One region of the Brevibacterium sp. K11IcPPYGO002 genome, then DNA from elsewhere that is predicted to be linked to it. Evidence: riboswitches for the same ligand, from Rfam matches in the RefSeq annotation. Region 1 holds a riboswitch; each other region holds the start of a gene.

The links. Region 1 has a riboswitch for thiamine pyrophosphate ahead of thiC (phosphomethylpyrimidine synthase ThiC). Riboswitches for the same ligand answer to the same signal wherever they lie in the genome.
Region 2: linked by a shared signal. The riboswitch ahead of QYM46_RS05450 (ECF transporter S component) and the one ahead of thiC (phosphomethylpyrimidine synthase ThiC) in region 1 are both predicted to bind thiamine pyrophosphate.
Region 3: linked by a shared signal. The riboswitch ahead of QYM46_RS03910 (TenA family protein) and the one ahead of thiC (phosphomethylpyrimidine synthase ThiC) in region 1 are both predicted to bind thiamine pyrophosphate.

The regions. Positions count from the first base shown of each region.
Region 1 is NZ_CP131929.1:575,012-582,208, forward strand. It holds gene QYM46_RS02605 (amidohydrolase family protein) at 1-564, opposite strand, end outside; gene thiC (phosphomethylpyrimidine synthase ThiC) at 663-2,471, opposite strand; TPP riboswitch at 2,467-2,575, opposite strand; gene QYM46_RS02615 (M18 family aminopeptidase) at 2,650-3,954, opposite strand; gene QYM46_RS02620 (DUF1684 domain-containing protein) at 4,090-5,796, shown strand; gene QYM46_RS02625 (M13 family metallopeptidase) at 5,905-7,197, opposite strand, start outside.
Region 2 is NZ_CP131929.1:1,214,118-1,221,314, forward strand. It holds gene QYM46_RS05415 (LysR family transcriptional regulator) at 1-269, shown strand, start outside; gene QYM46_RS05420 (class I SAM-dependent methyltransferase) at 292-894, shown strand; gene QYM46_RS05425 (class I SAM-dependent methyltransferase) at 904-1,647, shown strand; gene QYM46_RS05430 (putative quinol monooxygenase) at 1,725-2,045, shown strand; gene QYM46_RS05435 (hypothetical protein) at 2,096-2,638, shown strand; gene QYM46_RS05440 (energy-coupling factor transporter transmembrane component T family protein) at 2,661-3,488, opposite strand; gene QYM46_RS05445 (ABC transporter ATP-binding protein) at 3,499-5,031, opposite strand; gene QYM46_RS05450 (ECF transporter S component) at 5,031-5,657, opposite strand; TPP riboswitch at 5,680-5,788, opposite strand; gene QYM46_RS05455 (FN3 domain-containing metallophosphoesterase family protein) at 5,935-7,197, shown strand, end outside.
Region 3 is NZ_CP131929.1:879,638-886,834, reverse strand. It holds gene QYM46_RS03930 (HutD family protein) at 1-317, opposite strand, end outside; gene QYM46_RS03925 (VOC family protein) at 365-727, opposite strand; gene QYM46_RS03920 (ATP-grasp domain-containing protein) at 856-1,872, shown strand; gene QYM46_RS03915 (uridine kinase) at 1,950-2,591, shown strand; TPP riboswitch at 2,599-2,705, shown strand; gene QYM46_RS03910 (TenA family protein) at 2,700-3,389, shown strand; gene QYM46_RS03905 (phytoene desaturase family protein) at 3,454-4,935, shown strand; gene QYM46_RS03900 (AraC family transcriptional regulator) at 5,051-5,929, shown strand; gene QYM46_RS03895 (EamA family transporter) at 6,588-7,197, opposite strand, start outside.

The sequences.
Region 1 (7,197 bases):
ACCGGTGGCTTTGACCTTCACCCCGGCCTCGACGAGGCGCAGCAGGGTGGGCAGTCCGTCCTCGTGCATGCCCAGGTGGTCGATGCTCACCGCCGGCAGTGCGGCGATGCGTGCGGCGAGGTCGGCATCGATGGTGCGGGCGTCGATATAGAGCTCGGCATGCCATCCGACAAGGTCATGGACCCGTCGGGCGAAGCTGTCGAGGGCATCGAGAGTGGCCGAACCACCGCGGGCGATATTGAAGCGCAGCGCCTTGATGCCGGCCTCGTCGAGGCGGCGGATCTGTTCATCGGTGGTCGCATCCGGCAGCTGTGTGACACCGACATAGCTGCCGCCGAGCCCCCGCAGCGCCTCGACGAGGTACCCCTGGTCGAAGCCCTGGAACGAGCCGGAGACGACGGCACCTCCGGCGACGTCGACTCCCACCTCGGGCAGGCTCTGCAGCCTCGCGCGATAGTCGGCGACCGTGAATGGGTCGGGCAGATAGCCGTTGTTCTCGATCAGCGGATGGGTCGGATCGATGATGTGCAGATGCGCGTCGAAGGCACGCTGAAGTTCGCTCATACCGTCAACCTACATCGCCTCCGCAACGCTCGTTCACGGCCTGGCGCGTCAGTCGAATCGTGCACACTGCGATAGACGCGCCACGCCCTGAACGACGGTCAGTCCGCCTTGAGGCCGACGGTCGGATCGGGCAGGTAGACCTCTCCGCCAGAGGCGAGGAATTCGCGGCTCTTCCGCTGCATTCCTGCCAGGGCCTCCTGAGCCTCGGCGCTGCCGTAGGTGTCGCGGATGTCCTGGGAGATGCGCATCGAGCAGAACTTCGGCCCGCACATGGAACAGAAGTGCGCGGTCTTCGCGGGTTCCGCGGGCAGCGTCTCGTCGTGGAACGCCTCGGCAGTCTCCGGATCGAGGCCGAGCGCGAACTGATCCCGCCAGCGGAACTCGAACCGAGCCTTCGACAGCGCATCATCGCGGGCCGTCGCGCCGGGGTGGCCTTTCGCGATATCCGCGGCATGCGCGGCGATCTTGTACGTGATCACCCCGGTCTTGACGTCGTCGCGGTCGGGTAGGCCGAGATGCTCCTTCGGGGTGACGTAGCAGAGCATCGCCGTGCCGTAGCGGGCGATCTCGGTCGCCCCGATCGCCGAGGTGATGTGGTCGTATCCGGGTGCGATATCCGTGACCAGCGGACCCAAGGTGTAGAACGGTGCGCCGTGGCAGAGCTCCTGCTGGCGTTCGACGTTCTCCCGTACGAGGTGGAGCGGAATGTGCCCGGGGCCTTCGACCATCACCTGGACATCGTGGGCCCACGCACGTTCGGTGAGTTCGGCCAGTGTGTCGAGTTCGGCGAACTGGGCGGCATCGTTGGCGTCGGCGATGGACCCCGGTCGCAGTCCGTCGCCGAGTGAGAACGCGACATCGTAGCGGGCGAAGATCTCACAGAGCTCGTCGAAGTGGGTGTAGAGGAAGTTCTCCTCGTGGTGGGCAAGGCACCAGCCGGCCATGATGGACCCGCCGCGGGAGACCATCCCGGTGACCCGGTCGGCCGTGAGCGGAACATAGCGCAGCAGCACACCGGCGTGGACGGTCATGTAGTCGACACCCTGCTCACACTGTTCGATGACCGTGTCGCGATAGATCTCCCAGGTCAGCGCGTTCGCATTACCGTCGACCTTCTCCAGCGCCTGATAGATCGGGACGGTGCCGATGGGGATGGGGGAGTTGCGGATGATCCATTCCCGAGTGGTGTGGATGTCATTGCCGGTCGACAGGTCCATGAGGGTGTCGGCACCCCACTTCGCGGCCCACCGCAGCTTCTGCACCTCCTCGGCGATGGAGCTGGTGACCGCGGAATTGCCGATGTTCGCGTTGATCTTGACGAGGAATGCCTTGCCGATGATCATCGGTTCGGATTCGGGGTGGTTGATGTTGTTCGGGATGATCGCCCGACCGGCGGCGAGTTCGGCACGCACGAGCTCGACATCGCACTGCTCGCGGAGTGCGACGAACCGCATCTCCGGGGTGATGATGCCCTGCCTTGCGTAGTGCATCTGGGTGACCGTGCGACCGGTCTTGGCCCGACGCGGAACCGGTCTGCGTCCCTTCCACTGCTGCGACGGGGCACCTCGGCGGACGGCGGCACGACCGTCATCGGCGATGCGGTGGCCGCGGGCTGCGTACGTTTCGGTGTCGAGGCGATCCTCGATCCACGGAAATCGCAGAGCTGGAAGTCCCTCTTCCGGAGTGCTGCCCGGTCCGACGGTGCGGTAGACGTCGACGGGATCGTTGGCCCGGCCGTTCGAGTCCTCGAGTTCGATGCGGGTCACGGGAACGCGGATGCCGTGCTCCGTGTCGTCGACCCACGCCGGCGAATGCGTCGGATACTGCTCGAGGGTGAATTCGTCGTGCGAATCTGCGTCAGACGAAGTCGTGGCAGGGGCGGGTGTTTCAGGGGTGAATGCAGTCATCTGCAGTCCTCACTTCCTACGCCGGTATCAACCGGATCAGGTTCTACGGTCTCGGACGATGCAGTCCGATCTCAGCCCGTGCAGCGGGCTCCCGTGGGGTCGTGCAATTCGTATCACGATCGTCGTGGTGAGGACAACCGCGGTGTCGGCGGATTCGAGGCCCGCCGGGGGTGCGAGGTCAGCTGCCTTGGAGGAACGCCTTCGCAGCGGCACCGAGAGCGAGCACATCGGAGACCGCGACCATCTCGCGGGCCGAGTGCATCGAGTACAGGGCCGGACCCACGTCGACGGTGGTCATTCCCAGTCGGGTCGCGGTCAGCGGTCCGATCGTCGACCCGCAGGGCATCGCATTGTTCGACACGAAATCCTGGTAGTCGACCCCAGCGGCCGTGCATGCCTGCGACCACACGGCCGTGCCGACCGCATCCGTGGCGTAGCGCTGCTGAGCGTTGAGCTTGAGCAGGGGACCGCCGCCGAGGCGGGGGCGGACATGCGGGTCATGTCGTTCCGGATAGTTCGGATGAGCAGCATGCCCGGCATCGGAGGAGACACACACCGAGGAGGCCATCGACGCGAGATAATCGCTGCGCGTCGACTGCGGCAGCAAGGAGGCGACGATGCGTTCGGTGACGTCGGCGAGGAACGGGCCGCATGCTCCCGAGCGCGAATTCGATCCGATCTCCTCGTGGTCGAAGGCCGCGAACAGGGGGATGCCGTCGAGGCCGTCGGCATCGAGCTGGGTGAGCGCGGTGACACCGGCGTGGACGGACAGCAGGTTGTCCAGCCTCGGCGAGGCGAAGAACTCCTCGGCCGCACCGAAGAGGGCCGGTTCCTGAGTGGGGATGGTGTAGACATCGTGGCCGACGACGGTCTCGGCATCGACTCCGGCGGACGCGGCGAGCAGTTCGATGATGTCCGCCTCGGCGAGGTCGGCCAGGCCGATGACGGGAGCGGTATGACGCTGCTTGTCCAGGGTCAGCCCCTCGTTGACCTGACGGTCGAGGTGGATCGCCAGCTGCGGGATGCGGGCGATCGGTCCGGTGCGGGCGAGCACGATGCGGCCGTCGGCGAGGCCGAGACGACCGGCGAAGGCGAGCTCACGATCGAGCCACGAATTCAGCAACGGCCCGCCGTAGACCTCCACCCCGACCTGACGGGTGCCCTCAGCGGTGTACTCGCCGCCGGGTTTGAGTTTGAACGCCGGGGAATCGGTGTGGGAACCGAACACACGGAACCGGTCAGCCGCCTCGGTGACGGTGGGATTCATCCACGCGATGAGCGCGCCGTCCCGGATGACGTAGTGCCCGGTCCCAGGTGTCAGCGCCCAGGGAACGGACTCGTCGAGGTGGGAGAATCCGGCTTCTTCCATGCGTTTCGCGGCGGTGGCCACCGCGTGATAGGAGCTGGGGGAGGCGCTGACGAAGTCGCCGAGGTCGGCCGCTGTCGTCGCGGCCCGATCCGGTCTCGGGAGTGATTCATTCATTTCCCCAGCCTATCGTTTGCGGTAGTTTGGAGGTGAAGAAGATCAGGTCTCAGACGCCGGGTTGCCACCGGGTCCGAGAATCAGGCGGGAGCAGCGATCCTGCTGCCGCACCAGCGACGGCAAGGAGTGTTCGACGTGAACCAGTTCGTGACGGAGTGGAACACCTGGCGCGACTCACGGAACTCGGCACTGGCGAAACCGTTCGGCTGGCTAAGCGTCGTCGGGCTGCACTGGCTCGAGGACGAATCGACCTGGACCGACGCCCCCGGCACCTTCACCGTCGACGACGGGTGGGTGACCGTGTCCCTGGACACCGGAATCAAGGCCGGTCCAGCGGCGGAGACGTTCGACCTGCTCAGCGCGGTCGGCGACGGCGGAGACGGTTCGGATTCGACTGGTTCCGGGGCTGGGACTGGGGGAGGTCCTGGGGCTGGGACTGGGGCGAACGGCGCGGGTGTGACCAACTCGGGGCCGACCCGGGCGACGAGCCCGGCCGTGCCCAGCGACACCTCGACCCTGCCGAGGGTCACGGACCAGGCCGACGCGGCGGCCGGTGCGGGCGCAGATTCTGCGGCTGGTGCGGATGGTTCTGCTGGTGCGGATGCCGGATCGGATGCCGGTTCACAAGCGACCGGCGGACACGCAGCCGTGCCCGCTCGACCTCAGGTCCGCGTCGAGGAGAACGGGTTCAGCGCGAAACTTCCGACCGGCGGATCGCTCAACTGGTTCACCGTCGGCAACGTCCTCTACGAACTCATCGACCGGGCCGGCCGCCTCGGTGTGCGTGTGCGCAATTCGAAGTCCCCGCTGTTGGGCAAGTTCTTCGAGGTTCCGGTCTTCGACCCGGACCCGGACTTCGTCTTCCTCGCCCGATTCACCCGGTTCGACCCGTTCAAGACCTACCCGATCGAAACCGCTCAAGAGGATCTGCAGCTGCAGACGCAGGCGGCGGGAATCGTCACGTTCGACACTCAGCACGGTGAGGTGAACCTGCTCGCCACCGGGTGTCCGAAGACCGGGCTCCAGCTGGACTTCCACGATTCGACGAACGGGAGCACCACCTCGGCGTGGCGGACCATCGATCTCGGAGTGCCGAATCAGGACGGGTCGCTCGTCGTCGATTTCAACCGTGCGGTGAACTACCCGTTCGCGTTCACCTCGTTCGCCACCTGCCCGGCCCCGATCGAGGGAAACGTCGTTCCCTTCGACGTCACCGCAGGTGAGCGGCGTCCCCCGTTCTTCTACTCGGAGGCCGGGATCAACGTGCCGTTCCTCTTCTACGTGTGGTGGGACGAAAACAGCGCCGAGGTGACCCGCCCCTGGTACTCACGATTCGGCCTCGACATCACCATCCTCAACCCCAACCACGACGACGGGCGGATCTCGCTGGTCGGCTTCGACGGGGTCGCCATGTCCGGTGGGGATCTGTCCCCGCTGGGGCGCAAGGCCCGGTCGCGGCTCATCGATGTCGCCACCGAAGCGCTGACCTCACGGATTCCGGTCATCGGCATCGGCGCATACTCGGCGTTCGTCATCCAGGCCCAGCGCGAGCTGCGGTCGCAGCAGGGGTATGTCGATGGCATCGAGACCGAATACTCGGCCCCCGAGGACCGGCTGCTCATCGTGATGAACAACGAACTCGACCCGAAGCAGGCCGGTTTCGACATCGTCCACACCGACGCCAGCGGGCTGCTCTACGTGGAGATGCCCTTCGACATTCCGCTCGAATCCGATCGCACCGAGGTCGAGGACTTCCAGGCTGCGATGGAATCCGGTGCCTCGATCTCGAGCTGGCAGGAATTCGACTACCGCATGGTCGCCCTCATCCGCCACCACCGCTGAGTCACTCCACTCGGATCCCCGGGCTCCCAGCGCCCGTTTCCTCCCCGAACTACCCGACGGCGGCCCAGCAACCTCGCGCGAGGTTGCTGGGCCGCCGTCAGGTAGTAATTACCAGATGGTGACTCGGGAGTCGGGGGCTAAGTACATGCCGTCGGACTCGGTCACGCCGTAGGTGTCGTGGAAGGCGGTCATGTTCTTCACGACCTGGTTGCAGCGGAACTCCTCCGGCGAATGCGGGTCGATCGACAGCCTGCGCACACGCTCCTCGGTGCGCATCTTCGACCGCCACGCCTTCGCCCACGCGGAGAAGAACGCCTTCGCCTGCTCGGGGCTCGGCGCCACCGGCACACCCGAGGTACCCGCCCGTTCGCCGAGTTCGAGCTCGAGCGCCTTCCAGCCGATCGACAGGCCGCCCAGGTCACCGATGTTCTCACCGACCGTCAGCGCTCCGTTGACATGCTGGTTGGCCTCGAGACCGGCCGGAACCAGCTCCTCATACTGGGCGATCAGCGCATTCGTGCGCTCCTCGAAGCGCTCACGATCAGCAGACGTCCACCAATCGACGAGGTTGCCGTCGCCGTCATAGCGCGAACCCTGATCGTCGAAGCCGTGCCCGATCTCGTGGCCGATGACCGCGCCGATGGCTCCGAAGTTCGCCGCCACATCACCGGAGGCGTCGAAGAACGGCGGCTGGAGGATCGCGGCCGGGAAGACGATCTCGTTCATCACCGGGTGGTAGTAGGCGTTGACCGTCTGCGGGGTCATCAGCCATTCGGTGCGGTCGATGGGTCCGCCGATCCGTTTGACCTGCCGCACATGCTCGGCCTGCGAGCAGCGACGCACATTGCCCACCAGGTCGGCGGCGTCGATCACGGCCGGGTACTCCCGCCACACCTCCGGATAGCCGACCTTCGGAGTGAACTTCGCGAGCTTGACCAGGGCGCGTTCCTTCGTCTCCTCGCTCATCCAGTCGAGTTCGCGGATCGACTTGTCATAGGCCTTGATGAGCATGCCCACGAGGTGATCGATCGCGTCCTTCGACGACGGCGGGAACTCGGCGGCGACATAGAGTTTGCCCACGGCCTCCCCGAGGTAGCCCTCGACGAGGCTGACCCCGCGCTTCCAGCGCTCCCGCAGGGCCGGGGTGCCCGACAGTGTCCGGGAGTTGAAGTCGAAGTTCTCCTCGACGAACTCATCGGAGAGCAGCGAGGCGGTGTCGGAGACGACGACGAAGCGCAGCCAGGTCTTGATGGTCTCGATATCGGTCTCCGCCCACACCTTCGCCATGCCCGTGACGAACGAGGGCTGGGAGACGACGAGGTACTTGAGATCGGCCGCCTCGGCGGTGAGGATCCCCAGGTAGGAGTCGAAGTCGAACTCGGGGCCGAGGTCGCGCAGCTG
Region 2 (7,197 bases), 640 kb from region 1:
GCCGCGCGATGCGGTTGGCCACCTCGGCGCTGGGAATCAATGCGAAGGAGACCCACATCGTCACGGACACCGCGGTCGCGTTGGCACTCGCCGGAACGGGGCTCGGTCTGACCCTGGCGACGCCGATCATGATGTCGTTGGGCGGGCCCGACGTCGACCTCCACCCGGTCGCCGAGGCGGGCGGACGCGAGATCATCGTGCTGACTTCCCCGGACCCCAGCGATCCCGTCCGGGCGGTCGCCGAGGTGGTCACCGAAGTCTTCGCCTGAGATTCCGGCCTAGGATGAGGGCATGAGCTTCGACCATCAGTGGAACAAGGTACGCAGGGCCAACCCCGACCATTCGGCGAATTACGCGCAGCGGTGGCGCGATCTCGCGGCCGCCGGGCACGACATCGGCGGTGAGGCCAGGTTCGTCAACGCCATGGCTCCGCGGGGATCGCGCATCCTCGACGCCGGCTGCGGAACCGGACGGGCCGGGGGACAGCTCATCGACGAAGGACACACCGTCTTCGGCGTCGACCTCGACGAATTCCTCATCTCCGTCGCCGAGGAGGACTTCCCCAGCGGGGAATGGCACACCGGCGACCTCGCCGACTTCGATTTCGCCGGTGCCGGAATCACCGAGATCGACGTGGCCTTCTGCGCCGGAAACGTCCTGTCCTTCCTCGATCCCGCCTCGCGTCGGCAGACCCTCGGCAACATCAAATCGACCCTCAAGCACGGTGGTCGATTCGTGTCCGGCTTCGGTGCCGGACGCGGGTACGATTTCGACGACTTCATCGAGGACGTCAAAGCCACGGGGATGTTCGTCGACCAGAAGTTCTCCACCTGGGAACTCCGTCCCTTCGAAGCTGACAGCGACTTCCTCGTCCTCATCGCCGAAAGGCTGTGAGCCGGTCGGATGGAGGATGCCGGCTACGACGACGAGCTTCTCGTCGGAATCTATGACGAGGACAACGGCCACGGACCTGACCACGACTACTTTCGTGCGATGGCTGACGATCTCTCGGCTTCATTTATCACCGACCTCGGCTGTGGAACCGGAATTCTGACTGTCACCCTCGCCAAGAAGGGACGCAGAATCGTCGGTATCGATCCTGCGGCTGCGATGCTTTCTCACGCGGCAAATCGGCCCGGCGGCGACCGGGTCGAATGGCGAATGGGCACCTCCGAACTCATTGACCGCGACGCTAATGATCTGATTCTCATGAGCGGAAACGTCGCCATGCACATCATCGACGAGGCATGGGAGACAACTCTGCTCGATATCGCTCAAGGGTTGAAGCCAGACGGGCGTCTCGTATTCGAGACCCGAAACCCACGCAACGAATCGTGGAAGGCGTGGGGCGGCCCGACTGAAGTTCGCGAGACTTCGGCGGGTACGTTGCGAGAGTCCGAATCAGTCTCGGGTCCCGACGCAGATGGAACAGTGACGATGACAACTAGTCATGAGTTCATCGGCGCCGGTCGAACCATTGAAACTGCTTTGCGACTGCGTTTCCGGTCTGCCGAAACACTGCAACGTGATCTTCACTCAGTCGGATTGCGGGTCGACAATCTGTGGAGCGATTGGCACCGGACTCCTTTCACCGGATCGGCAGAAGAACGCTTGATCATTGTGGAAGCGAGCAAAGTATTCGACTGAACAGCGGTCGATTCGCAATTGCGGCAGAATTAAGCTGGGATCGACCCGTACTGCTGATCAGCTGAAGGAGAATAACCATGATCTTCATCGTCGTGAAGTATGACGTGAAACCCGAAAGCGTCGATAAGTTCCCCGAAGCCGTTCGGGCCTTCACCGAGGCGACCCGCGCCGAACCCGGCAACCTCTTCTTCGAATGGTCGAAGAGCCTGGAGAACCCGAACGAGTTCGTCCTCGTCGAGGCGTTCACCGACGAGGGCGCAGAACCACACGTCACCAGCGATCACTTCGCCGCCGGTCTCGAAGCCATGCGCCCTCATCTGGTCTCGACCCCGAAGATCATTTCCCGCAAGATCGACGGTGAGGGCTGGGACGAGATGGGTGAACTCAAGATCGACTGAACCCCTTCCAGGCCTTCATCCCGGGTCGAACGAGCACATAGACTTCTGCCATGGCGACCAAAGCGCAGAACATCGGATCGATCGAAAAGGCCCTCGGCGAACCATGGGCAGACACCCGTGGACGCCTCGAGGCGGCCGGGGGAGCGTCGGCGAGTCACAAAGAACTCGCCGACGCTCTCTATCCCCAGTTCGACGGCAGAGTCGACAACCACGGCTGGTGGGTCCAAGGCGCCGTCGTCGCCTATGAGCAGGAGATCGGCCGTCGCGTCCCCGGCCAGCGCGCCGACGGCACCTTCGACGTCGCCGTCTCCCGCACCATCCCGGGCGATCGTTCCGAACTCATCGCCAAGTTCGCCTCCCTCGTCGGCGACACCCTCAACGAGGTGGCCCTCGACGGCGATCCCCGCACCTCGGAGACGACGAAGCGCTCCTTCTGGCGAGCCAACCTCGACGGCGGCATCAAGGTCGAAGCCGCAGCCGAGACGAAGAGCGATGACAAGACGCTCTTCGTCCTCACCGCGTCCAAACTGCCCAGCCCCGAAGCCTTGGAGGAATGGCGGGCCTTCGGCAAGGACCTCCTCAAACAGCTCTGAGTCGTGCCATATCCGCGTCGCCTCACCCGACGATCGGGTTCCAGACTCCGAGCATGTGAGCCGCACCGATCGCGACCGCGCAGACAGCCAGGCTGAGAAGCACCGCCACGACATCTCGGACCGCGAACCTCGACCGCCTGCGCCACGTGCGTCCGGGACGACCGAATGCCCGACCCTCCATCGCCATCGCCAGGGTCGTCGCCCGGCGGATCGAGACCACGAGCAGGACGAACACCCCGCTGAAGAGGCTGCCCGTGCGCCGCAGAAGCGAACCACCCGCGACACCCCTGGCCCTCCTCGCCATCGCCAGCACCTGCCACTCACTGACCAACAGTCCGAGCAGACGAGAGGCCGCGAGAACCGAGACCACGACGACCTCTGGCAGCCGCAGGTGCTGAATGAGCGCATCGGCGAGGTCACGCGGATCGATCGTCGATGCGAGCACGATGAGCGGGATCGCCAAGGCGAGGGCGCGGACGAAGATCGCCGCAGCCGCGGCCAGGGACCCTGTGGTGAACAGGACGGGGCCGAAGTCGACGACCACATCCCCGGTCTTCTCCGCCAACAGAGCCGTGCCCCAAGCGGCGAGCAGAGCGCCGGCGGGCAGGAACCACAGCCGCTTGGCCGCCGCCACCAGATCGAGTCCCGTCGCCGGCAGCGCCAGCACTGCTGCCAGCAGCACCACCCCCGCAGAGACCGGATCGATGCTCAGCAGCGCCCCGACCATGAGAATGAGCGCGACTGCGATCTTCGTCAGCGGATTGCACCGAGCCAAAGCGGTGGAACGCACCACGGGGATGAGCTGCCCCGGATCTTCTACGGCGGCCTCGGGTGCGGGGAGAGAATGCATATCGAGACTGTCACTCACCGCTATCACCCGCCTTGACATGCGAATCCGACTCATTGTCGCCGACTCGTGCAGCGCTGCTGCGGTCGCCGAGCTCGAGGAGATCGGCGCCGATGGCCTCGAGGAGCGCCAGATCGTGGCTGACCGCGACCACCGCGGAGCCGTGTTCCAAAGCATCGAGGAACATCTCCACCAACCCCGCCCACGTCAGCGCATCCTGACCGAAGGTCGGCTCATCGACGATGAGCACCCGGGGCCGGGGAGCCAGCATCGCCGCCACCGACAGGCGTCGCTTCTCCCCACCGGAGAGACTCTGCGGATGAGCCTGCGCCAACCCGACGAGCCCGAGCCCCTCAAGAAGCTCATCCACCCGTGCCTGCGACTCGGCGGCAGACCACCCTGCCAGCCGGGGACCCAGTTCGAGTTCGGCCGCCACGCTCGAAGTGAGGAACTGGTGGGCTGGTTCCTGGAAGACCATGCCGATGCGCGCCGCCAACTGCTTCGACGGCCACGCGAACGGTCGGGGTCGTTTGGCTCCTTCCCGCAGGGCCGCCTCGGCGAAGACCTGCCCGGAGAATTCGGGCAGCAGGCCGGCCAAGGTCAGGGCCGTGGTTGATTTGCCTGCCCCGTTGGCGCCGACGATTCCGAGCGCCTGACCGGCGCTCAGTCTCAGGTCCAAGCCGGTCGCGGCGGGGGTGGCCATGCGCGGTCGAGCAACACTGAGCCGATCTGTGCGCAGCAGAACCTCGCCGAGGCGGCCCGACGTCCCACCGCTTCCTGCGGCCCCGCCTCGGCGCGGGGTGGGGGAGTCCTGCGGAATCCAGATGCCGCAGCCGATGAGCGTTTCGGTCAGGTCCGGATCGGAGAAGATCCGCTCGGGCGGACCTTGGGCGACGATCCCGTCACGGCCGAGTACGACGACACGGTCGACGTGCTCGATCCACAGCTCGACCCGGTGTTCGACGACGAGCATGGTCGCCTGTGTCTCGGCCTGCACGGTGAGCACGGCATCGCGGACCTCGGTCGCCGAGGCGGGATCGATATTGGCGGTCGGTTCGTCGAGGACGATGACCTCCGGGGCCATCGCATGGATCCCGGCCAGAGCCAGCCGCTGCTTCTGCCCGCCGGACAGAGCGGCACTCGGATGCTCCGGGGCCAGATCGAGTCCCAAGGCCTGCAGAGATCTGGGAACCTGAGCCTCGATGACCGCGGCCGGGAGTCCGAGGTTCTCCATCCCGAACGCCACATCATCACCGATGCGGGAGAAGATCACCTGCGAATCGGGATCTTGGAGGACCAGCCCGGTGCATCCTCGGCGAGGATCCGGTTTCTCACCGCCGACGAGGAGTTCACCGGTGGCCTCACCCGATTCCTCGGGCAGGACACCGGCGACGGCGTGGAGGAACGTCGATTTCCCGGCTCCGGAGGCGCCGAGCAGCAGCACCTTCTCTCCGGCCGCGATCTCCAGGTCGAGCGGACCGACCGCCGGTGCCTCACGGTCGGTGTGCGTCCATGAGAAGCCCGCGGCCGTGATCGGCAGCGCCATCAGCGACGGCCGGAGGCGAAGGAGCTCAGAGCCCCGGTGGCCGCGATCGCCCGGTAGGCGTACCACGCGCCGATCCCGGAGATGACGAGGCCGGAGATGATCGCACAGACCGCGTAGATCGCCTGGAAGCCGAACTGCCATTCGGCGTTGTACATGATGTTCTCGCTCACGGCCATGAACGCCGCGGCCAGCACGCCCGAAGCGGCGGTGACCCACAGGGTGAAGCGTTTGTAGCCGAAAGCGGCGAAGACGAGTTCGGCACCGAGGCCCTGCAGCAGTCCCGAGAGCAGAACGGTCGCCCCGAAGTGGGAGCCGAGCACGGCTTCGACGATGGCGGCGATGAGTTCGCACAGGAGCGCGGCACCGGGTTTGCGGATGATGGCACCGGCCAGCGGACCGGCCAGCACCCAGAGACCGGCGATGAGGCCGATCGACGGCGGGAATGCCTGGAAGGCGAGTTCGAGAACCTTCCAGCTCAGCGCGAGAACCCAGAAGACGAGTCCCACCGCGATGCCGAGCACGGCGGTGGTGACATAGTCGACGACCCGCCACTGCTTGGATTTCGGCGCCGCGGTGAAGGCCCGCGCGCGGGCGGGGGTGGTGGTCGGCGCGGTGGTTTCCGGCATTGTGCCTCCTCATATCAAGGAGGGGTGAAGAGTCTCGACTTCCTTCGGCGGTACTGACCGCATCAGGTTCGAGGGTCTGCAGCTTCTTCTGCACTCTCAGCGCCCCTGACGGCGCTCCCCTGTCGTAGCCACCACTGTACAACAGGTGAGCGAAGCAGCGACCGGGAGCGGAAGCGACGCGGAGGCCGGGATCCGTCATCGACGATTCACCTCCCGTTCCCTGTCTCGTCGACGGGCCTCGAACGACCAGACACTACTGATCGGTAGGAATGGGCGGGTGAACACTCAACGACTCAAGCGACCACTCAGTGCCCTGTCCGCCGCCACCCTGCTCGCCGCTCTGGTGGCGGCCCCGGTGCCCGTGCGCGCCGAACCATCTCTCGGCTCGGGCGGACCGAGTGCGACCGCGAGCCAGGACCCGACGGACACGCCCGCCGAGGCGGATGCGGGGAGTGAGGCGATCACCGACGCGGTGCTGCAGGTCGGGGCCGACTCGACGACGCGCAACCTCTCGTGGATGAGTGAGAGCTCCGGCGGGGGAGAGGTCCGGTGGGCACCGGTGAGTGAACTCGAGGGGGGTGAACTTCCCGCCGACGCGGCAGCGGCTGAGACCACGGACTCCGGTCTCGCCACCGACCTCAAACGCCACTACAACCACGCGAGCATGACCGACCTGGAACCCGACACCGACTACGCCTACCAGGTCGGCAGCGACGAGGACGGGTTCACCGAGGTGCAGCGGTTCACCACGGGATCGTCCGGAGGAGATGACGAATTCCTCGTCTTCGGCGACCCCCAGGTCGGCGCCGGAGGCGGAGATCCCGACGACGCGGCCGGTTGGGACCGGACCCTGTCCTCGGCAGTGGCCACCGCCGACGACCCGAGCTTCTTCTACTCGCTGGGAGACCAGGTCAACTCCGCCGGCAACCAGGAGCAGTATGCTCAATACCTGGCACCGGAAGCGACCCGCACGATCCCGCAGGCGACGACGATCGGCAACCACGATGTGTCTTCGAAAGCCTACGAGCAGCACTTCAACCGACCCAATGTGAGCCAGGACCACGGCGGTGGCGGCGTCATCACCTCCGGCGGCGACTACTGGTTCATCGAAGATGGAGTCCTGTTCCTCAACATCAACTCGAACAGCCCGGACGTGGATGCCCACGCCGAGTTCATCGACGAGGTCGTCGCCGAGCACGGAGACCAGGCACGCTGGACTGTTCTCGGGTTCCACCACTCGATCTATTCGACGGCAACCCATTGGGACGACATCGACGTCAAACGGCTGCGGAAGGCGATCCCTCCGGTCGCGGCCCGCAATGACATCGACCTCGTCGTCTCCGGCCATGACCACATCTTCAACCGCACCTTCCTCATGGACGGCGAAGGCAAGCGAGTGGAAGGGTCGGAAGCGGGAGCCGAGGAAGAGAAGGAAGACGGGCAGACGCTCTACCTCACGCTGACCTCCTCGTCAGGGTCGAAGTTCTATGACTACGTTCCCGGCCTCGACTGGGAAGGCAAGAGCGTCCACAACGACGTG
Region 3 (7,197 bases), 300 kb from region 1:
GCGAAGCAGGGGTCGGCCAAATCGACGAGGCTCACGTTCTGCTCTCCGTGGAAGTGCACCGGTCGGAGGGCCGGCACGCGATGCACGTGACCGTCGATCTCAAGGGCCACCTCGGCGGTGGGCAGGAAGGTGCGCGCCATTCCGGGCAGGGCTGAGAACGGGCCCACACGTTCGAGCCTGGCGATGCTCAATCGCCAGGGGTGAAGACCTGGAGTCAGCTCCACCGAATCCGTCAGCCCGACGAGCTCGGTGGTCTGACCGCCGCCGTTGGCCCACGGAACGGGATCACGGTCGGCGAAGGAGGCGAGCGCGCGCATGACTCAGCGCGCCGTGGGCGGGTGGGGCCGCCTCGGCGATGGCGCGGTCATCCCTTGCACAGGCAGAACGGGTGACCGGCCGGGTCGAGGAACACTCGGAACGTTTCTCCCGGCTGTTCGGGGGCTTTGCCTGCACCGATCTCGAGCACAGCCTCCTCGGCGACGTCGAGATCGTCGACCATGACGTCGAGGTGCATCTGCTGCGGGTGGGCCTGACCGGGCCAACTGGGTGCGTGATAGTCCTCGACCTGTTGGATGCAGATCGGCGGCCAGGAATTGGAGACGACTTCTGCCCAGGTGCCGTCCTCGTCGACGGTGACAGACCAATCCAGGAGTTTGCCGTAGAACTCCGCGAGTTCACCGGCGTCGGGGGCGTCGAGCACGACAACGGGCTGCTTTGCGATAGCCATGTCCCGAGTCTACGCCGCCGCACTGACACGACGAAGGCCTGGACACCAGGGCGTAGGATTGTTGAGCAGATCCGCCGATGCTTCCGAATACTCTCGGTCGCATCGGCTCCCGACAGTGAAGGTGCGCGATGAGTTCTCATACCCTGCCCGTCGGCGACGCTCCCGCGGTGCACATCATCCACGACAATCAGGAATGGATCGCTCCGTTCACGGATGCGCTCGACCGCCTCGGCGTCGCCCATGTCGAATGGCTGCTGCCCGAGACCACGATCGATCTTGCCGCCGAACCTCCTGCCGGCCTGTTCTGGTCGCGGCTGTCGGCGTCGGCGCACACCCGCACCGATCCGCAGGTGAAGGAGTACGGGCGAGCGGTCCTCGACTGGCTCGCCGCCGCCGGCCGCCGAGTCATCAACGGTCGCGACGTCTACGAGCTCGAGGTGAGCAAGATCCGACAGCATCGCGAGCTGGCCGGCCAGGGCCTCGACGTGCCACGCACCGCGGCCGCGTTCGGATCGCAGGCGCTCGTCGAGGCGGCTGCCGGCTTCACTCCCCCGTTCATCACCAAGCACAATCAGGGCGGCAAGGGCCTCGGTGTGCGCCGTTTCGACTCCCTCGCCGAGCTCGAGGCAGCCGCCGATGAGTTCGCGCCCGGTGGCACGAATGCGCCGATCGACGGAATCACGCTCATCCAGGAATATGTGCAGCCGGCTCAGCCGTTCATCACCCGCGCCGAGTTCATCGGCGGACGTTTCCACTATGCGGTGCGCGTCGACGTCTCAGGTGGGTCGTTCGAACTGTGCCCGGCCGATGCCTGCGAGGTCCCGGGTGCCGGGGCCAGCCCGGACGTTCCCCAGTTCGCCCGTCGAAACGACGTCACGGCCGCAACCCCGCTCATCGCGCGCCTCGAGACGCTGCTCTCAGGTCTCGGCATCGAGATCGCCGGCATCGAGTTCATCGAAACCGCCGACGGCCGCGAGGTCGTCTACGACATCAATACGAACACGAACTACAACCCGTCGGTCGAGTCCGCCGAACTGTCGGCCGGCCGGCAGCCAGCCGTTGACCGGATAGCGCAGTACGTGTCCGACACCCTCGCCGAGGCGGCCCCGCCGTCGGTGTCCCCCGCCGGGTCCGCAGCGTGGTGAGTTCCCGGGCCCGAGTTCTGATCGATCTGCTGGCAGAGCTGCGCACCGTCCGGCCGGGTCATCGCGCATTGGTGGCAGTGGACGGAGTCGACGGAGCCGGGAAGACCACGATCGCCCGTGAGCTCGTCGACCTTGCGGACGAGAACTCGGGATGTGCCGGCGCTGCAGGCACGCGTACCGATCGGCTGGTCGCCGCCATCAGCATCGACGGCTTCCACCGTCCTCGGGTGATCCGCTACGCCCACGGCAAGGGACCAGACACTTTCTATCGTCATTCCTACGACTACGAAGTTTTCGTCGAGTCCGTCGTCGAACCGTTTCGTCGAGGTGATGCGATCGTTCCAGCTGTGTGGGACGTCGACGAGGATCGTCCGCTGGCGCCGGAACCTCGGAGTCTGCCGAAGGACTGCATCCTCCTCGTCGAGGGGATCTTCCTCCACCGTCCCGAGTTGGTGGGTCTCTGGGATGCGAGCATGTGGGTCGAGGTGCCGTTCGAGGTCTCAGCCCCACGCGGAAACGAGCGGTTCCCCGGAGCCTTCGTCGCCGATCCCGAGGCTGCGTCGAATCATCGCTATGTCGGCGGTCAGCGTCTCTACTTCTCCGAGGCAGCTCCGTGGGAGAAGGCAACATGGGTGCTCGACAATCGCGATCTGGATCGGCCAGTCCTGACCTGCCGAACCGCATTCGATCACTCTGGCAACTGTTCTTGTCCCGGGTGATAGTGTCGGAGTCCTACAGGGGAGCGCCGAGCGAGCCGGCGCTGAGAGTGCATATGCAGACCCTTTGAACCTGATCCGGTGAGCACCGGCGGAGGGAGTGGAATCGCAATGACCACCACAGACTTGGACACGTCGATCACCGTGGCTGCTGACGGAGCGGTATCGGCACTGCTACGATCAACCAGCCGGCAATGGGCGGAGGCCGTCGACCACCGGTTCGTCAGGGAACTGTTCGCCGGCACCATCGACGACACCGTCTTGCGCGACTATCTGGTGCAGGACTATCAGTTCTTCGAATCGTTCCTGTCCATGCTCGGCGCCTGCGTGGCCCATGCCGATGAGCTCGACGCGAAGCTGCGATTCGCCCGACAGCTGGGCATGCTCGTCGCCGATGAGGACACGTATTTCGTCGATTCCTTCGCCGAGTTGGGAGTCGCGCCCGCCGACTACCTCCACCCCGAACTGACCATACCGACGGCGGGCTTCCGCGATGTCATGGATGATGCCGTCGCCTCGGCGTCGTATCCGCAGCTGCTCGTCGTCCTCGTCGTCGCCGAATGGCTCTACCTCGACTGGGCCGAGTCCCGTGAGGAGATGCCGAAGCGGCAGGTTCACCGAGGATGGATCGACCTCCACCGAGGCGAGGCCTTCCGCGAGTGGGTGCAGTTCCTCGTCGACGAGCTCGAACGTGCGTTCCCGACCGACGCCCAGAGCTCAGTAGCCGAGACCCTGACCCGCGCCTGGAACCGGGCCGTCGATCTCGAACGCGCCTTCTTCGACACCGCCTACGGCAGCTGAGCCGCACTCAGCCGCCCGGGACTGCGCATCTCGGCCGCCCAGCCCACTGGCCTAGACTGGCCTCATGAGCACAGGTGTTGATGCAGTCGTCGTCGGATCTGGTCCCAACGGCATGTCTGCCGCGGTCACTCTGGCCCGGGCCGGACTCTCCGTCGAGGTGTTCGAAGCTGAAGCCACGATCGGCGGTGGTGCCCGCACACTCGACCTCGGCCTGGCACCCGGCGTCACCCACGACATCTGCTCGGCCGTTCATCCCCTGGCGATCGCCAGCCCCTTCTTCGTCGACTTCGACCTGCGCGCCCGCGGCATGGAGCTGACCACCCCCGAGATCTCCTACGCCCAACCCCTCGACGGGAAACCGGCCGCGCTGGCCTTCCACGATCTCGACGAAACGGTCGACCGCCTCGGCGAGGCGGGACCGGAATGGCGGCGATTCTTCGCCCCGCTGCTCGACCGTGTCGATGACGCGATCTGGCTCTCCCTCGGTGACAAACGCTCCGTGCCCGAGACCCTCCGCGATGTTCCCGGCATTGCGAACGTCGTGAAATTCGGTCTGCGACTCCTGTCCCAGGCCAGCCCCGCGTGGAACATTCCGCTGTCCCACGAGTCGACGCAGTCCCTGTTCACCGGGGTCGCCGCGCACGCCATCGGCGGGCTGCCGGCGATGGGCACGGCCGCTACCGCCACGATGCTCTCCACGGTCGCCCACGCCGGAGGCTGGCCCTGCCCCATCGGCGGATCTCAAGCGATCGTCGACCACCTCGTCGCCGATCTCGAAGCTCACGGCGGCACCGTGCACGCGAACTCCCCGATCGCCCACGTCACCGACCTGCCCAAGGCCCGCGCCTACCTGCTCGACACTTCGGCGTTGGGTGCGGCACAGATCTTCTCCGGCCTGCTGCCGGCCCACGTCGACACGAGCCTGCGAACGTTCAAGCACGGCAACGCCGCGGCCAAGGTCGATTTCGTCCTCAACGGTCCGGTCCCCTGGTCCGACCCCGAGGTCGGCCGTGCCGGAACGATCCACGTGGGCGGCTCGCGAGCGCAGATGGCCGCCGCCGAGGCGCAGGTGATGAACGGACGGATGCCATCAGACCCCGTGTGCCTCGTCTCCGACCCGACCGTCTTCGACCCCTCCCGCGAGGTGAACGGCCTGCGCCCGCTGTGGACGTACGCGCACGTGCCCTTCGATTGCCCGCTCGACCCGACCGAATACGTGACACGGCAGATCGAACGCTTCGCCCCGGGCTTCCGCGACCGCGTCGTCGCCCACAACGCGATCCCCGCTTCCGAGATGGCCGGGCACAACCAGAACTACATCGGCGGGGACATCGCCACCGGCGTCGTGTCCTTCTACCGGATGATGGCTCGCCCGCGCCTGACCTGGGACTCCTACAGCCTCGGCGTGCCCGGGGCGTTCCTGTGTTCGGCGGCGACCCCGCCGGCCCCGGGCGTACACGGAATGAACGGCTGGTTCGCCGCACGCCGAGCGCTGAAGACCCGCTTCGGAATCGACGAGGCACCCAGCCTGGCACCGGGCGACTGACGGAGTGCGTCCCCGCAGGGACGCACCACCATCCCAAACGTGATCGAATCGGGCACAGATTGTCGGGCGGGACGCCCTGGGCCACGGGAAGTATGGATGAGTGAAGGGAGAGATCGTGATCGCTGAACTCAATACACTCATCGACGCCATCGAGTCGAACCTGACTGCCGATTCCGCGGAGTCCGTCGAGATTGGTGCGCTGGCCGCCAGGCTCGGCACGACCGAGTATCACCTGCGGCGGATGTTCTCATCGCTGGCGGGAATTCCGCTCTCGGAATATGTCCGCAGGCGCAGAATGACCGTCGCTGCCGGTGACGTCATCGACGGTGAGGATCTGCTGAGTGTAGCCGTGCGGTACGGATACGGATCGACGGAGGCATTCACGCGCGCCTTTCGGTCCGTCCACGGTACGGCTCCGTCCGAGGCTCTGCGAAATGGCGGTCCCCTTCGCAGCCAACAGTCACTCAGGTTCCGCCTGACGATCGAAGGGAGTTCGACCATGGACACCAGAATCATCGACCACCCCGCATTCGCACTCATCGGCCATGCTGTGCGTGTGCCGCTCATCCACGAAGGAGAGAACCCGCACATCCGCGAGTTCGTCGCTTCACTCCCGCACACCGAGCACGCACGGCTCAGAACGCTGTCGGACACGACCCCGACAGGACTACTTCAGGTCACGGACGGGGTGGATCCGGACTACCGAGAAGGAACCGACCTCACCTACCTCCACGGGGTCGCGGTCTCAGCGGCCGCCTCGGCGCCGGAGGACCTCGATGTCATTGATGTCCCGGCGGGGATGTGGGCCGTCTTCACGGCACACGGCCCGTACCCGCAGGCGCTTCAGGACACGTGGGCGGCCACGGCCGGCGAATGGTTCCCATCGAATCCGTGGCGGCTGCGTCCGGGGCCTTCGATCGTGTCGATTCTCGATCGCGCCGAGGATTTCAGAACGGCGACAACCGAACTCTGGCTGCCGGTGGAACGGGACTGACTCAGCTCCGCAGCCACCGGTCGGCATCGTCGTCGCAATGCCGGTCAACCACCTCGGGGGCGGTGTCGATGACGTCGTTCAGCCCCGAACGTCGTATCCAGGTGCCAGCCCGCCATGAGGCTCGCGGGCCGATCATCGGTATTGCCCGCGGTGGGATCGTCTCCGGTTCCTCGCCGAGGTGACCCTGCCCTTCCCCCTGTAAGGTGAGGGCCGAGGTGGACTCCGTCGAACTCCTCGGACACCTGTGACCAGTCCGGGATGACCCAACGGCCCTTGCGGCCGGTGGCCTCGAACCAGGTCTGACGGCGTTGGGCGGCGACATCGGCGGGCCCTACGTCATTCGGCTCGGATTCTGGTTCCCGCTGTGATTCCGAACCCGCACCGCACGGCTGCAGACGGTCGCGGCGACCCCTGCACCTTTTCGACGGGAGAGCCGGCGGCGCATGCGGCGCTGCGGAGCTCAGCCAGGGCACGCGCTTCCGCTGTGAGAGGTTCGGCCCAGGCGCCGAATTCGTCATCGTGCCCGCGCTGGGCCAGCCCGAACACGAGCGAGCGTCCCCACGGGGACGGCAGCAGATCTTCAACGGTGAGTCGGTGGTCCGACCCGGTTCGGTGCTCTTCCGGGATGGCCATGGCATCCAGACTCTGTGAGGTCTTCTCAACCTACCCTGACGAATTCCTGCCCGTCGGAATCCTCTTCGTCCGGGCTCACGGGGGCGACCACTTTGGCGACGGCGAGGATCCGGGCACCCTTCGCTGCCTTGAACCCGGCGCCGAGGACTCCGATGATGATGAGGACAGCCCCGCACAGTTCCCCGAGTGTCACGGTCTCCCCGAGGACCAGCCATGCCGCGCTCATTCCGACCACAGGCACGAGCATCGAGAACGGAGCGACGATGCCGGCAGGATTGCGTGACATCAGCCACGACCAGATGCCGGAGCCGAGGATGGTCGCGATGACCACGGTGTAGATCAACCCCGCCGCGCCGAGCAGGCCGGTCGGTGTGCCCAGTGTCGTCATCGAACCGCCGATCGCGGCCGGTCCCTCGACCACGAGGGAGATGAGAAGCATCGGAAGCGGTGGGACGATCGACATCCACATCGTGAACTTCACCGGCTCGACCGAATGTGCCTGCCGATTGCTGATATTGCCGATCGCCCACCCGAACGCTCCGGCTAGCGTGAGGAGGAAGGGGAGGAAGCTCGCTGATGAGTCGAGGCGCTGCCAGCCGACGACCCCCAGTCCGGCCATCGCGACGAGCAGGAAC